3 regions of the Synechococcus sp. W55.1 genome follow, and region 2 is predicted to be linked to each of the others. Evidence: predicted binding sites of a transcription regulator. Region 2 holds the regulator's gene; each other region holds the start of a gene.
The links. The regulator NtcA, encoded in region 2, controls nitrogen genes in cyanobacteria. The targets are predictions, from matches to a motif close to GTANCNNNNGNTAC.

Region 1 (4,301 bases), on a different contig from region 2:
GTGGGCTTGGATCCCAGTCCTAGTGGATGTAGCCGACTTGGGTGAGCGTTCCTTGACTTGGGCTTAAGTTATACCCTTGTCGGCATGAGTTTTGACGCTGTGGCCCACTCGGCCAGGTGATAGAACAGGGTCAAACCCAGCAGCATTTGGGAGGTTTGTTGTCATGGCTACGTTGCAACCCAAAGTGACCCACCAGCTTTTGGCGGCCTTAGCCCTGTTTGCCTGTCTGGGCTTGTTGCCTGCTTGTGGCGAGAGCAGCAGCAGCACCGTCAGCCCCCCCAGCATCACCCCCACCCCCACCGGCTCATAATTCGGCTGGTTTTTGCATGCCCTTGCAGCGGTTGCCCAAGTTGGTTCAGCTTTGGGCTTTGAGGATCGCGGGGATCTTTTGTCTTTGTCTGCTGGCGGCCTGTGGAGGATCCCCTACCTCGATGGAGCCACCGCGGGCAGGGGAAGTGCCGATTGCCAGCTTCCTGTGCCGGTTGGATCGCCAGACCCGCAGCTTCACGGGGCCTATTTACGCCGAACAGCCCCAGGTTGCTACCTGCAACCCCGGTCGCCTTACGCCTGCAGCAGCCCAAAAGATGATGGATCGGCTGAATTTTCTACGGCTGTTGCACCAGTTACCGCCGGTGAAGCTCAATCCTCAGTTCCTAGAAGCCGCCCAGCAAGCGGCCTTGATGCAGGTAGCCAATGGTACTCTCAGCCACCAGCCGCCCCCTTCTTGGCGCTGCTTTACCCCTGCTGGGGAGGCGGGATCCCGCTTCAGCAACCTGGCGGTTGGGCCCATCCTAGAGCTGAACGGCCCCGATCCAGGCCGGGTGTTGGCGCGGCAGGTGGACATCTATTTTGCCGAGCCAGGTCGAGAAAACTTTGTGGATGTGGGGCATCGCCGCTGGAACCTGTATCCTCAGTACGCCCAGGGGGCCTACGGCATTGTCTTTGACCCACGGGCTGGACGGGTGACCCAGGCCAACGCCAACTGGATCTTCGGTTTTGACGAGTCGGTGCCAGATCCAGAGTTCATCGCCTTCCCGGAGAAAGACGGCTACCTCTACCGCCTAGAAGGGTTTTCCGGCCAGCCCCTGTCTGCCTACCGCTGGTCTTTCTCGGTGCCCAGCCGTGGCGGCAAGGCTGATCTCAGCCAAGCCCAAGTCCGCATCACCGATGCCCTCAGCGGCGAGCCGGTGCCTGTTGGAGATCTCCGCGTGGGGGATCCCGCCTTTGGCCTGGAAACTTTGACCTACTCCGTGGGTTCGATCCAGCCCAATCGCAACTACACCTTTGAAATTAGCGGCATTCGCCTCAACGGTGGCCCCCCCCGCAGCTACCGCTACACCACCGCTCTCTACGACTGCGATCCCCAAACTTCCCAACGGCCCGCACCCCTCACCGAAGGGCTGGGGATCCCGCCCCGTCTGCTCTGGCAGATGGAGCCTTTCAACTCTTTCAACCCTCTCAACTAGCTTTTCCTCACCCCCAGCCCCTTTCCCAAAGGGGAAAGAGGGGTCTGCTGCTCCTGGAAGCCTGACTTTATGCATAAAGCGCAATTCGAGAATGACAAAACTGCATAACCTGTTACAAAGTGTAACTGCCAATACCAAAGTTAACGGTTCGTCATCGCTAGGGTAGCCAGTGTTCACCCCACGGCAGCGATCATGGCGAACCAATTTGAACGCCTCAAAAGCGAAAAGGATGGGCTGGCGGTCAAGGCCGAGCTGGAGGCGTTTGCCCGGATGGGTTGGGAGAACATTCCTGAAGACGACCGGGATCACCGCCTCAAGTGGCTGGGGATCTTCTTTCGCAAGCGCACCCCAGGTCAGTTCATGCTGCGGCTGCGCCTGCCCAATGGGATCCTAACCAGCGGCCAAATGCGGATGTTGGGCGCAATCATCCACCCCTATGGAGAACAGGGCGTAGCCGACATCACCACCCGGCAGAACCTGCAACTGCGGGGCATCCCCATCGAGGAAATGCCCCAGATCCTGGGCTACCTGAAAGAGGTAGGCCTGACCAGCATCCAGTCGGGCATGGACAACGTGCGCAACATCACGGGATCTCCTCTGGCTGGTATTGACCCGGATGAGCTGATCGATGTGCGCGGTCTCACCCGCAAGGTGCAGGACATGATCACCAACAACGGCGAGGGCAACCCTTCCTTCAGCAACCTGCCGCGCAAGTTCAACATCGCCATCTGCGGTTGTCGCGACAACTCGGTGCATGCCGAGATCAACGACCTGGCCTTTGTACCTGCCTTCAAAAATGGCCGCCTGGGCTTCAACGTCCTGGTGGGGGGCTTTTTCTCGGCTCGCCGCTGTGCAGAGGCTATCGGCCTGGATGTCTGGGTGGATCCCCGGGATGTAGTTCCCCTGTGTGAGGCGGTGCTGCTGGTCTACCGGGATCACGGCCTGCGGGCCAACCGACAAAAGGCACGGCTGATGTGGCTCATTGACGAGTGGGGCCTGGAAACGTTCCGGGCCAGTGTCGAGCGCCAGATAGGCCACCCTCTGCCCAGGGCAGCGGAAAAAGATGAGGTGGTCTGGCACAAGCGGGATCTGCTGGGGGTGCATGCCCAGAAGCAGCCGGGCCTCAACTTTGTCGGCCTGCATGTGCCGGTGGGGCGGCTCAACGCCCTGGAGATGATGGAGCTGGCCCGCTTGGCGGAGGTGTACGGCTCCGGAGAGCTGCGGCTGACGGTGGAGCAGAACGTGCTCATCCCCAATGTGCCCGACTCCCGAGTGGCTTCCTTGTTAAAAGAGCCGCTGTTGAAAAAGTTCTCTCCCAACCCAGGGCCATTGCAGCGGGGGCTGGTGTCGTGTACGGGCAACCAGTTCTGCAACTTTGCCCTCATCGAGACCAAAAACCGGGCCGTGGCCTTGATGGAAGAGCTGGAGGCGGAGCTGGAGATCCCCCAAACGGTGCGCATCCACTGGACGGGCTGCCCCAACTCCTGCGGCCAACCCCAGGTGGCAGATATCGGCCTCATGGGCACCACTGCTCGCAAGGACGGCAAGGCGGTGGAGGCAGTGGACATCTACATGGGGGGAGAAGTGGGCAAAGACGCCAAGCTGGGCGAATGCGTGCGCAAAGGGATCCCTTGCGAAGACCTCAAGCCGGTCTTGGTGGAGCTGCTCATTGAACACTTTGGGGCCAGGCCGCGTCAGCATCCGTCCGCCGCCCAGGCTTCTGTTTTGGTAACCCGCTAGCGGTTCTGTTGCCGTCCTGAAAGTTTTTCTTTCTTCGTCGTTGTAAATCTTGGAGGTTTCGATGTCTAAGCTGTTCAGCACTTCCTCTCCCGTCTCCCGTCGGCAATTTTTGGCCGGGGTGGCTGCTCTCACGGCTGGGGCGGCCACGGCTGGGATCCCGCGCGCCCAATCGCAATCCTTGGGCAAAGGCTACTGGGTGGCGCAGGCCGATACTCCCGAAACCACCAGCGCCAAGCTGGGGTTCATCGCTCTAACCGACGCGGCCCCCCTGATCATCGCCAAAGAAAAGGGGTTCTTTGACAAGTACGGCATGAAGGACGTAGAGGTGGTCAAGCAGGCCTCTTGGGGCACCACCCGCGACAACTTGGTGCTGGGATCCGCCGCCGGCGGCATCGATGGGGCACACATCCTCACCCCCATGCCCTACCTCATCACCACCGGCAAAGTTACCGATGGCAAGCCGGTGCCCCTGTACATCTTGGCCCGTCTCAATCTGGACGGTCAGGGCATTAGCATTTCCAACCAATATCGGGATTTGCAAATCGGCCTGGATAGTTCCCCCCTCAAGGCCAAGTTTGCCGAGGTCCGAGCTGCCGGCGGGGATCCCAAATGTGCGGTGACCTTCCCTGGTGGCACCCACGACATGTGGATGCGCTACTGGCTGGCCGCAGGCGGGATCGATCCCACTAGCGACGTCTCCATCATTGTGGTGCCGCCGCCGCAGATGGTGGCCAATATGAAATCCAGAACCATGGAAGCCCTCTGTGTGGGCGAGCCTTGGAATGCCCAGCTGGTGAACCAAAAAGAGGGGTATAGTGCCCTCACCACCGGCGAGCTGTGGAACGGCCACCCGGAAAAGGCCTTTGCCCTGCGGGCCGACTGGGTGGATGCGCACCCGAAAGCCACCCTTGCCCTGTTGAAAGCGGTGCTAGAAGCCCAGATCTGGTGCGACCAGATGGAAAACAAAGAGGAGATGTGTCGCATCATCGGCGACCGCCGCTGGCTGGGGGTTCCCGTGACCGATATCTTGGGCCGTTCTCGGGGCACTTTTGACTACGGCACCGGCAAGGTCGTTGAAAACAGCCCCCACCTGAT
Region 2 (4,301 bases):
GACCGGGTGGTGCCCGCCCACAGCTTTAAGTTTGCCGCTGCCCTCCAGGCTGCCCAAGGGGGATCCCAGCCGGTGCTCATCCGCATCGAAACCAAGGCAGGGCACGGGGCCGGCAAGCCCACTACCAAGCTGATCGAGGAAGCTGCCGACCGCTGGGCCTTTTTGGTGCAGGTGTTAGGGAGGAACGAGACGAAAAGTTAGCGAGCTTTGGGGCCCAGGCCCACCCGACCGGCATACACTGCCGCTTCCCCTAGCTCGTCTTCGATGCGCAGCAGTTGGTTGTACTTGGCAATGCGCTCGCTGCGACAAAGGGATCCGGTTTTGATCTGCCCGGCACGGGTGGCCACCGCCAGATCGGCGATGGTGGTATCCTCGGTTTCGCCGGAGCGGTGGCTGATTACAGAGCGAAAACCCGCCTGGCCAGCCAGTTGAATGGCCGAGACGGTCTCCGTCAGGGTGCCGATCTGGTTGAGCTTGATCAAAATGGCGTTGGCGGCGGCGCTGTCGATGCCCTTCTGCAGGCGGGTTAGGTTGGTTACAAACAGGTCATCCCCCACCAGTTGCACTCGGGATCCCAGTTGAGCGGTCATGGCTTGCCAGCCGGCCCAGTCTTCCTCCGCCAGCCCATCTTCAATGGAGAGGATGGGATAGCTGGCCAGCAGTTGCTCGTAGTAAGCCACCATCTCAGCCGCGCTGCGGGCTTGGCCCTCAAAGTGATATTGCCCATCCTGCAGCAGCTCGTTGGCAGCCACATCCAAGGCCAAGGCGATATCTGCTCCCGGTTTGTAGCCTGCCTGTTCAATAGCCGTCATCAGCAGATCCAAAGCCGCCGCATTGGAGTCGAGATCAGGAGCAAACCCCCCTTCATCCCCCACACCGGTGGACAGCCCCTTCTGCTGCAGCACTTGTTTTAGTACCGCAAACACCTCAGCCCCGTAGCGCAGCGCCTCGCGAAAGCTGGCCGCTCCAATGGGCACAAGCATAAATTCTTGAATATCGACGTTGTTGTCGGCGTGGGCGCCGCCGTTGAGCACGTTCATCAGCGGCACCGGCAGCAGGTTGGCAAAGGGCCCCCCCAGATATTTGTAAAGAGGCAAGCCCACTGCTTCCGCAGCCGCTTTGGCTGTCGCCAGAGAAACTGCCAAAATAGCGTTGGCCCCCAGGCGGGACTTGTTGGGGGTGCCGTCCAGGTCGATCAGCAACTGGTCAATACGGGCTTGGTTGAGGGCATCTTCTCCCTGCAGCTCCGACTGGATGGGGCCAAGGATGTTTTCCACCGCCCTCAGCACACCCTTACCGCCGTAGCGTTTGGGATCCCCGTCCCGCAGCTCGTGGGCCTCGAAGGTGCCGGTCGAAGCACCGCTGGGAACCTGCGCCAAGCCCGTTGCCCCATTGGCTAGACCCACCAGGGCTTCTAGGGTGGGACGCCCTCGCGAGTCGAGGATCTCATGGGCGGTAATCCACTCGATGGCTGTTTCCACAGTTACACCTCAGCAATTGGCTAGATAGCTCTGGCCAAAGCCAGATCCCCCCATAGACTAGTAGGTTTTTGCCCGCGATCCGGTCAGCTTCCAGAAAACTTTAAGTCTGTCCTTCGGGCACAGAGATTCTTCAAGGCTGCAGCAGTAGATTGAACATAGGCCGGCCAGAGCTTCAACCAGCCGTCGAGCGGGGTTTGCCTGGGCAAGGTGCTGCTCAGGAAGTGTTCTCCTCTTCCTTCTAGGCAAAGCGATGGCTCAGCCGCATCGGGTCGTGTACGGTGATCTTCTTCTTGTGAATGGAGATGTACTTCTTCTTGCGCAGCTCTCCCAACAGGCGGGTGATGGTGACGCGGGTTGAGCCAATGGCCTCGGCAATGGCCTGGTGAGACAGCTTGAGATCGATGGTGACCCCATCTGGGCCAGGCACCCCGAAATCGCGACAGAGAATCAACAAAAAGCTGACCAAACGGGATCCCATGTCGCGATGAGCCAGCGTCTCGATCATCATCTCCGTTTGCAAGATACGAGACGACAGGCTTTTAACCAGCAACATGGCCAGTTCGGCGTTCTCCTGTAGGGATTTCTCCACCTGCTCGATCGGTAGAGAGAGTAACTCGGTAGGTGTAAAAGCCACCGAGTGATAAAAGCGGTCGGAGCGCTGTCCCGTGATAAAGGAGAGCACGCCGAAGATGCTGTTTTCGCGCAGGAGGGCAACGGTGATTTCCTCTCCCATTTCGTAGACCCGCGAGAGCTTAACGGCTCCCTTTACCAAAAAGTAAACCCGCTCCGCCGGATCCCCTGGAAAAAAAATGGTCTTCCCGCGCTCGAACGTTTCGATAACCGGAGGATGGTGAGGGCCTCCCAATTGCTTGAAGGCTGTGATCAGAGATTTTTCCGCTACGGCCACCGCCATACTCATCAACCTTTTAAGGTCAGTTTATACCTAAGATCAACCTACTAAGATCAATCTAGAAGCATTAGGCTAGGTTGCAACCCATTGACTTCAGAATCTACGAGGATACCAAGATTTACCCTAAAGTAGAAGGTTCTGCCTAGGTATCTTTGTAGCACGCGCTACATTTTTAAGTCTCGTTGCTGCTCTCCAGCCAAAGGCAGAGGTTAGGATAGGAGCCATTGCCGCTGGGGGCTGCGCCAGCCCTTGGCAGTAGAGGGTAGGGTGGGTTCTATGGGGATCCCAGAGGTTATCGTTTCTGCACCTTCTCAACTGAGCCGCCAGCATTTCACAGTGCGGATGCCGGATCCGGCCAATCACCTGCTGGAGGTGGAACTGCAGATCCAAGAGGTGGATCCAGAGGTGCCTTTGCGGCTGCGACTGCCGGTGTGGACGCCGGGATCCTACTTGGTGCGGGAGTATGCCCGTCATGTGCAGGAGTTTCAGGCGGCAACTGAGCAAGGGATCCCTTTGGCCTGGCGGAAGGTGGATAAGAATACCTGGCAAATCGATCCGCCGGGTTCTTCTGCTGTGAAGGTGTGCTATCGGGTCTATGCCTATGAGCTGACGGTGCGCACGAACCATCTGGATTTGACCCACGCCTATTTCAACGGGGCAGCGCTCTTCCTCTACGTGCCCGGTCGCGAGCGGGAACCCTACACTTTGACGGTGATCCCCCCCAAGCCGGATTGGCACATCGCCACCAGTTTGCGGCCCTTGACCTCTCCTTCTGAGGATCCCACTTCCGGCCAGTCTTTTGTGGCGGAAGACTACGACGAGCTGGTGGATAGCCCGGTGGAGGTGGGCCTGCATCGGATGCAATCGTTTGAGGTGGAAGGGATCCCGCATTACTTTGTGGTTTGGGGGGCGGGCACTCTGGATGTGGAGCGGGCTGTCGCTGATGCTAAGGCGATTGTCAAAACCACAGCCGCGTTTTTCGGTGGGCTACCCTACGACCGCTACTGGTTCATTGTGCATTTGTCGCCGGGAGGATTTGGTGGCCTTGAGCACAAGTACAGCACCACCCTTCTTTACTCTGGGCTGGAGCTGCATCAGCCGGAGTCCTATCGGCGCTTTTTGTCTTTGCTGGCCCACGAGTTGTTTCATGCCTGGAATGTCAAGCGTCTGCGTCCGCTGGCATTGGAAAAGATCGACTACAACCAAGAAAACTATCTGGAATGCCTGTGGTTTTGTGAGGGAGCGACCAGCTACTACGAAAATGTCATCTTGTTGAGGGCAGGGATCCTCAGTGCCGGCGATTTTTTAAAAGTTCTTTCCGAACAGATTGGTCGCTTGCAGCGTACTCCGGGCCGGGCCGTGCAATCGCTGCGGGAATCCAGCTTCGACACCTGGATCAAACTCTACCGCCCCCACGAAAACACCCTCAACAGCCAGGTTTCTTATTACTTAAAGGGGGCTTTGGTCTGTTGGCTGCTGGATCTGCACATCCGTCACCTTTCCGGCGGTCAGGGATCCCTGGATACAGCTTTGCAGGATCTGTGGCAGCGCTTTGGTCGGTCAGGGAAGGGCTACAGCGACCAAGACTTGCGGGAGGCGTTTGAGCGGGCAGCCGGTGCCGATCTTGGCCGGTTTTTCGCAGCCTATGTGGAAGGCACGGAAGAGCTAGACTACAACACTTACCTACACCCCTTTGGCCTCACCCTTAAAGCCCACTTCAGCCGCCCCAACCCCATCCCATACCTGGGCCTCAATTTCAACGGCGAGGGCAATCGCATCAGCGCAGTAGAGATGGGATCCCCGGCGCAAAAAGCGGGCATCTGGGCCGGCGATGAGCTGGTGGCCCTGGATGGGTTCAGGGTGAGCGCTGCCAACTTGGCGGAACGCTTGACGGCCTATCAGCCCCACCA
Region 3 (4,301 bases), on a different contig from region 2:
TTCGTTAGCGTACACACGGCAGTCGGCGCTGGAGGCGTTGGAAAACTCCAGAGTGAGATAGCCCCGCCATCCCGCTTCAGCCGGCGTCAGGTTGGCAATCAGACCCACCCTGGCATAGGAAGATTTGCCAATGCAGATCACGGTAATGTTATCCGGGACTTGCAGCCGTTCCAAGGACACCCCCAACCCATAGGAATGGGCCGGGATGATAAAGTAATCCCCCATCTCGTCGTGGTGCAGCTCCACCGCTTCCAGATTCTTGGGGTTAAACCGCTTGGGATCCACCACCGTGCCGGGCACATGGCGAAAGATCTTGAACTCCACCGGCGACAGGCGGATGTCGTAGCCGTAGGAAGACAGCCCGTAACTCAAAACGGGCCGAGATTCAACAGCGCGCACCAGCTCAGGGCAGAACGGCTCGATCATCCCTCGCCGCGCTTGCTCACAGATCCAGCGGTCGTTTTTTAACATGGATGCAGCCGGTTCCCTAGGGAGTGGGGGGAAAAGCAACAGTTACCATATGTACTGTTTCTGTCAGCTTCTGTCAGCAGTGCGGAGCAACATAGGGTGCCGTAGGCATAGCACTTGTGCCGTTGAATTGAGGGGGATCCAGAGAGCAGGCAACATTCGCATCGGCAGTGCGGAGCCCTGGGCCTGGGATGCCACGTAGGCGCAGCTGCGTGATCAAGTCGGCCCGCTCCAGAAACGAATCTGGCATCTCCGGCCCGGTGATCACCATGTCCATGGAGATGGGGCGTTGGTCGATTAAGCTCAGCACTTCCGCTTCTGGGATCAGGCCCAACTTCACAGCCAAGCTCAGCTCATCCAACACCACCAAGTCATAGCGGCCACTCCTGACAGCCTCCTGGGTGAATTGCCACAGCTCATCCAATGCCACCCGCTCCTCAGGCTCTAGGTGAGGTGTATCGATGCAGCGGTGCAGGCGACAACGAACCCACTCCAAGGATCTGCCCAGGGAGAGACGATTTTCGGGCCCCTGATTGATCCCACCCTTGAGAAATTGCACGATCAGCACCCGCGTTCCCTGGCCTGCCAAGCGCATCGCCTGAGCCATGACGGGCGTAAACATGCCCCGGCTGGGGTGGGTGTAAAGCTGCAGGGATCCCTGGGGAACCAACTGGGCGGAGAGGGATCCATTCTGCTGAAGGAAAAGCTCGCCGGCAGCAGGGCTGGCTTGAGCCGCAGGCTGTTTGGCGCGGGCTACAGGAGCGGCATCCTTGGAGGAAGGCATAGGATTTGGAGAAGCAGTGCAAACCACGTTCTATCTCGCGAGCAGGCTAGAGAACACGGCCCTAGGTTACAAGGCCTACAAGTGGTGGAGAGCGTCGGCTATGGATTCCATGAAACACCACCTGTGCGTATCCGTCAATGAGTCGGTTCTGCTTCTAGCTGGCATACAAATCATCCCCAATAGAGTAATAGAAAATACAATCCTTGCCCATCCTAGCCTTTTGGCACAAGAGGCAATACCTGAAAAGCTTTGACAGGGGATCTCAATAAAATTTCAGGCCTAGCCCAGAAGCTTGTGTGTGGGGCTATCTCACTTGAGTATAGAGGTGCTCTATAAAAATTTGAGAAAAAGATCAATTTCTTCCAAATAAGGTTGACTCTCACAAACAGGAATGCCAGTACCAGCAGCCTACCCACGAGAGAGGAGCAAGGGTCAACCTATCCCAAAAGCCTTGTCCACCAGGAGAGATAGTCATTTTTAAAATAACTATACATTTGGTCGGGAGCCGGGTAGGCCTACACATTAGCGAACATTCGTAGTAGAGAGAATTGTAACCAAAAGTCCAAGGAGTTAATTTCTAACCTCGAGAGTGAAGAAATATAAATTCGTCAATCATCTTCGTCAAAAAATGGATTATTGACAATACTTTTTTGAAAACCAGCATCTGATTTAGCAGAAGCGTAAAGAATTGCGTGCCTTTTATACTCTGAGGTCGTCTTCTTCAAGAGATCGCCTCTTTGATCATTTTTCTTACCGGTCTCAAGGCCAATGTTTTCTACTTAATTTAATCTCTATTTCTGTTATGAGAAATGAGCATTGGGCGTTCGTTTGGATCCCACTTAAAATTGACCTGAAAAAGCTCTGGGGCTTTGGGTGCTGAGATTGCCGGGATCCCATTGCGCAATCAAAGCCGAGTCCTTCCTCTGGCGAGGAGAGATTTTTGTTGAGAAGGTAGATCCAATCCTGGAGAATACTTGACCCCTCATCCAATCAGCCAGAAAGTCCGGGGATCCCACCCTCGATCCCTGGATCAAAGGGAAAAGACTCCATCCCGCCGGCACAAAAGTTTTCTGTCACCGACTTGGGCTTGGGAAAAACCCTAGGCCATTGTGAACTCGGGGTGTACGCCGCCGGGATGGACTGGGATCCGTCTCGCTGTTGATTGGGCTGGCTTCTGGGTGCCGGTGTTCCCAATTGACGGCCTCTCCCCCCAGCACCAAGGTGGAAGCATTGCCCCCATCCAAGTTCAAGGCATGGCGACAGCCCAATTGCTGCATCAACTGCGCCATCTCCAGCAGGGTGAGCCCTTGGTTTTCCTGGGCATTGCCGGCGGTAACCAGCAGCAAATGTCCGCTGTCCAGTTGGCCGATGGCACTGCGGGCGGCTCGCTGCCGGCGAAAGAGAGGCTGAAATCCCTCCAATCGGGCATCCAAAACCACCTGTCCATCCAAGAGCAAGAGCGGCCCTGCGCCCAAGAGGTGAGGATAGGCTTCCAGCTCAGGCGGATCCAAGCGCAGATAAAAGCTGAGGCGATCCCCAGGAACCAGCTTGCGGGCTTCTAGGGCACCTTCTAGCCCCCGCCCTGCCAATACATACCCCTCACTGGGAATCTGTACCGTTAAACTGCCGGCCAGGCCAGCCATCAGAATCTCTTGCACCCGATCCTCCCGCACCATCACGAGCATTTCGTCGTCCGTTTGGGTGGTGTAGGTGGATCCCCAGTCGGGGGTGAACTGGGAGATGCCGGGCAGGATATAGCCTGTATTGATGCCCACCACTGGGATTTGATCCCCAATGGCATTGCGCAGCTCTGCTTGCATCCGCAAACGGGCAAAGCGCACGGATCCCCCTTCTTGCCCTGCCGTCCCATCCGACCAGGCGATGACCCCACGACCCAAAATGGGGCTGGAGATCCAACGGCCATCCCGACGAATTGCCCCCAGCGGCTGACGGGTGTTGCGGTTGAAAAACCCACCGTTAATGGCGGCTACTGCTCCCTGTTCGGGGCCAAAGGAAGACAGCTCCCCCAGACCCACCAGCCCCGCAGGTGCAGCCCAGATAGGCCGCAGTTGGCCCGCTGCGAGAGAAATGACCACGATAGAAACGGGGATCCGATTGTCTCCAACCCAAACCTCCTTCTGGTACAAAGGGATCCCTTGCACCACCCGCACCGGCTGCACACCGAGGGTCACCTGAGCTTGAGCAGCCACGCTGGGCAAAAAGAGAGCAGCAGTGCAGGCTAACCCCCAGCCCATGACCCAGGCGCTCAGCTTGGTTTTGGACATGTCTTCACGTCTTTAGGGCTTCACCATTGTCATTGGGAGATGATTATCCCCCTGCGGCAAAGGTTCCCATCACAATGAGCGACAACAGGATCCCGGGAAAGAGCAGCGTCACCAAGATCAGCAGTTCGGATAGGGTCATTGGGGAATGCTACCTACTTAAGGATTGAGCCAACACAGCAGCCCTAATTTTCACCCTAGCGATCCTATGGAAGTGGCCCAGGATCCCTTTGGGATCCCTTAACACTCGATCACCGGTTTTTGCGGCTGCCCGTGCATGCCATCTCTCGCTCTGCCGACAGTATCCTGGCAAGGGGAAAGCCTTATCCAACGGTTCCTATGGGCATCCAAGGCAAACGCATTGCCGTCGAACCCGGCCATCTTCGCCCCTGGCTCAAAGAGGCTGTTTTGGCAGGGGGTGGCGAAATTGTGCCCCTGGCAGAAGCAGAAGCCTTGGTCTGGGCCGATGCCTTTGATGTGCCCGGCCTGAAGTGCTGTCTGGCGGAAGGGAAAGGGATCCGCTGGGTGCAGTTGCCCTGGGCGGGGGTAGAGCCTTTTGTCCGGGCAGGGGTTTTGCATCCTGCCTATGTGTGGACTTGTGGCAAGGGAGTCTATGCTCAACCGGTGGCAGAACATGCCTTGGCCTTGACCTTGGCCGGCTTGCGCGACTTGAAGATCCGCGCCTTGGCCCAAACGTGGCAGGAAGGCTCCGGTACCAGCCTCTGGGGCAGCCGCGTGGTCATTTTTGGGGCCGGGGGCATCGCCCA

Region 1: the regulator NtcA is predicted to act here: its motif matches at 1,588-1,601, upstream of NW816_RS05025 (ferredoxin--nitrite reductase).
Region 3: the regulator NtcA is predicted to act here: its motif matches at 1,437-1,450, upstream of NW816_RS04400 (cob(I)yrinic acid a,c-diamide adenosyltransferase).

The regions. Positions count from the first base shown of each region.
Region 1 covers NZ_JANSHN010000007.1:44,373-48,673, reverse strand. The annotation lists gene NW816_RS05035 (hypothetical protein) at 164-310, shown strand; gene NW816_RS05030 (CAP domain-containing protein) at 327-1,466, shown strand; gene NW816_RS05025 (ferredoxin--nitrite reductase) at 1,659-3,206, shown strand; gene NW816_RS05020 (CmpA/NrtA family ABC transporter substrate-binding protein) at 3,268-4,301, shown strand, end outside.
Region 2 covers NZ_JANSHN010000031.1:19,562-23,862, reverse strand. The annotation lists gene NW816_RS13080 (prolyl oligopeptidase family serine peptidase) at 1-201, shown strand, start outside; gene eno (phosphopyruvate hydratase) at 198-1,481, opposite strand; gene ntcA (global nitrogen regulator NtcA) at 1,720-2,394, opposite strand; gene NW816_RS13065 (M61 family metallopeptidase) at 2,668-4,301, shown strand, end outside.
Region 3 covers NZ_JANSHN010000006.1:36,363-40,663, reverse strand. The annotation lists gene dcd (dCTP deaminase) at 1-471, opposite strand, end outside; gene NW816_RS04400 (cob(I)yrinic acid a,c-diamide adenosyltransferase) at 545-1,252, opposite strand; gene NW816_RS04395 (phosphodiester glycosidase family protein) at 2,326-3,537, opposite strand; gene NW816_RS04390 (D-isomer specific 2-hydroxyacid dehydrogenase family protein) at 3,874-4,301, shown strand, end outside.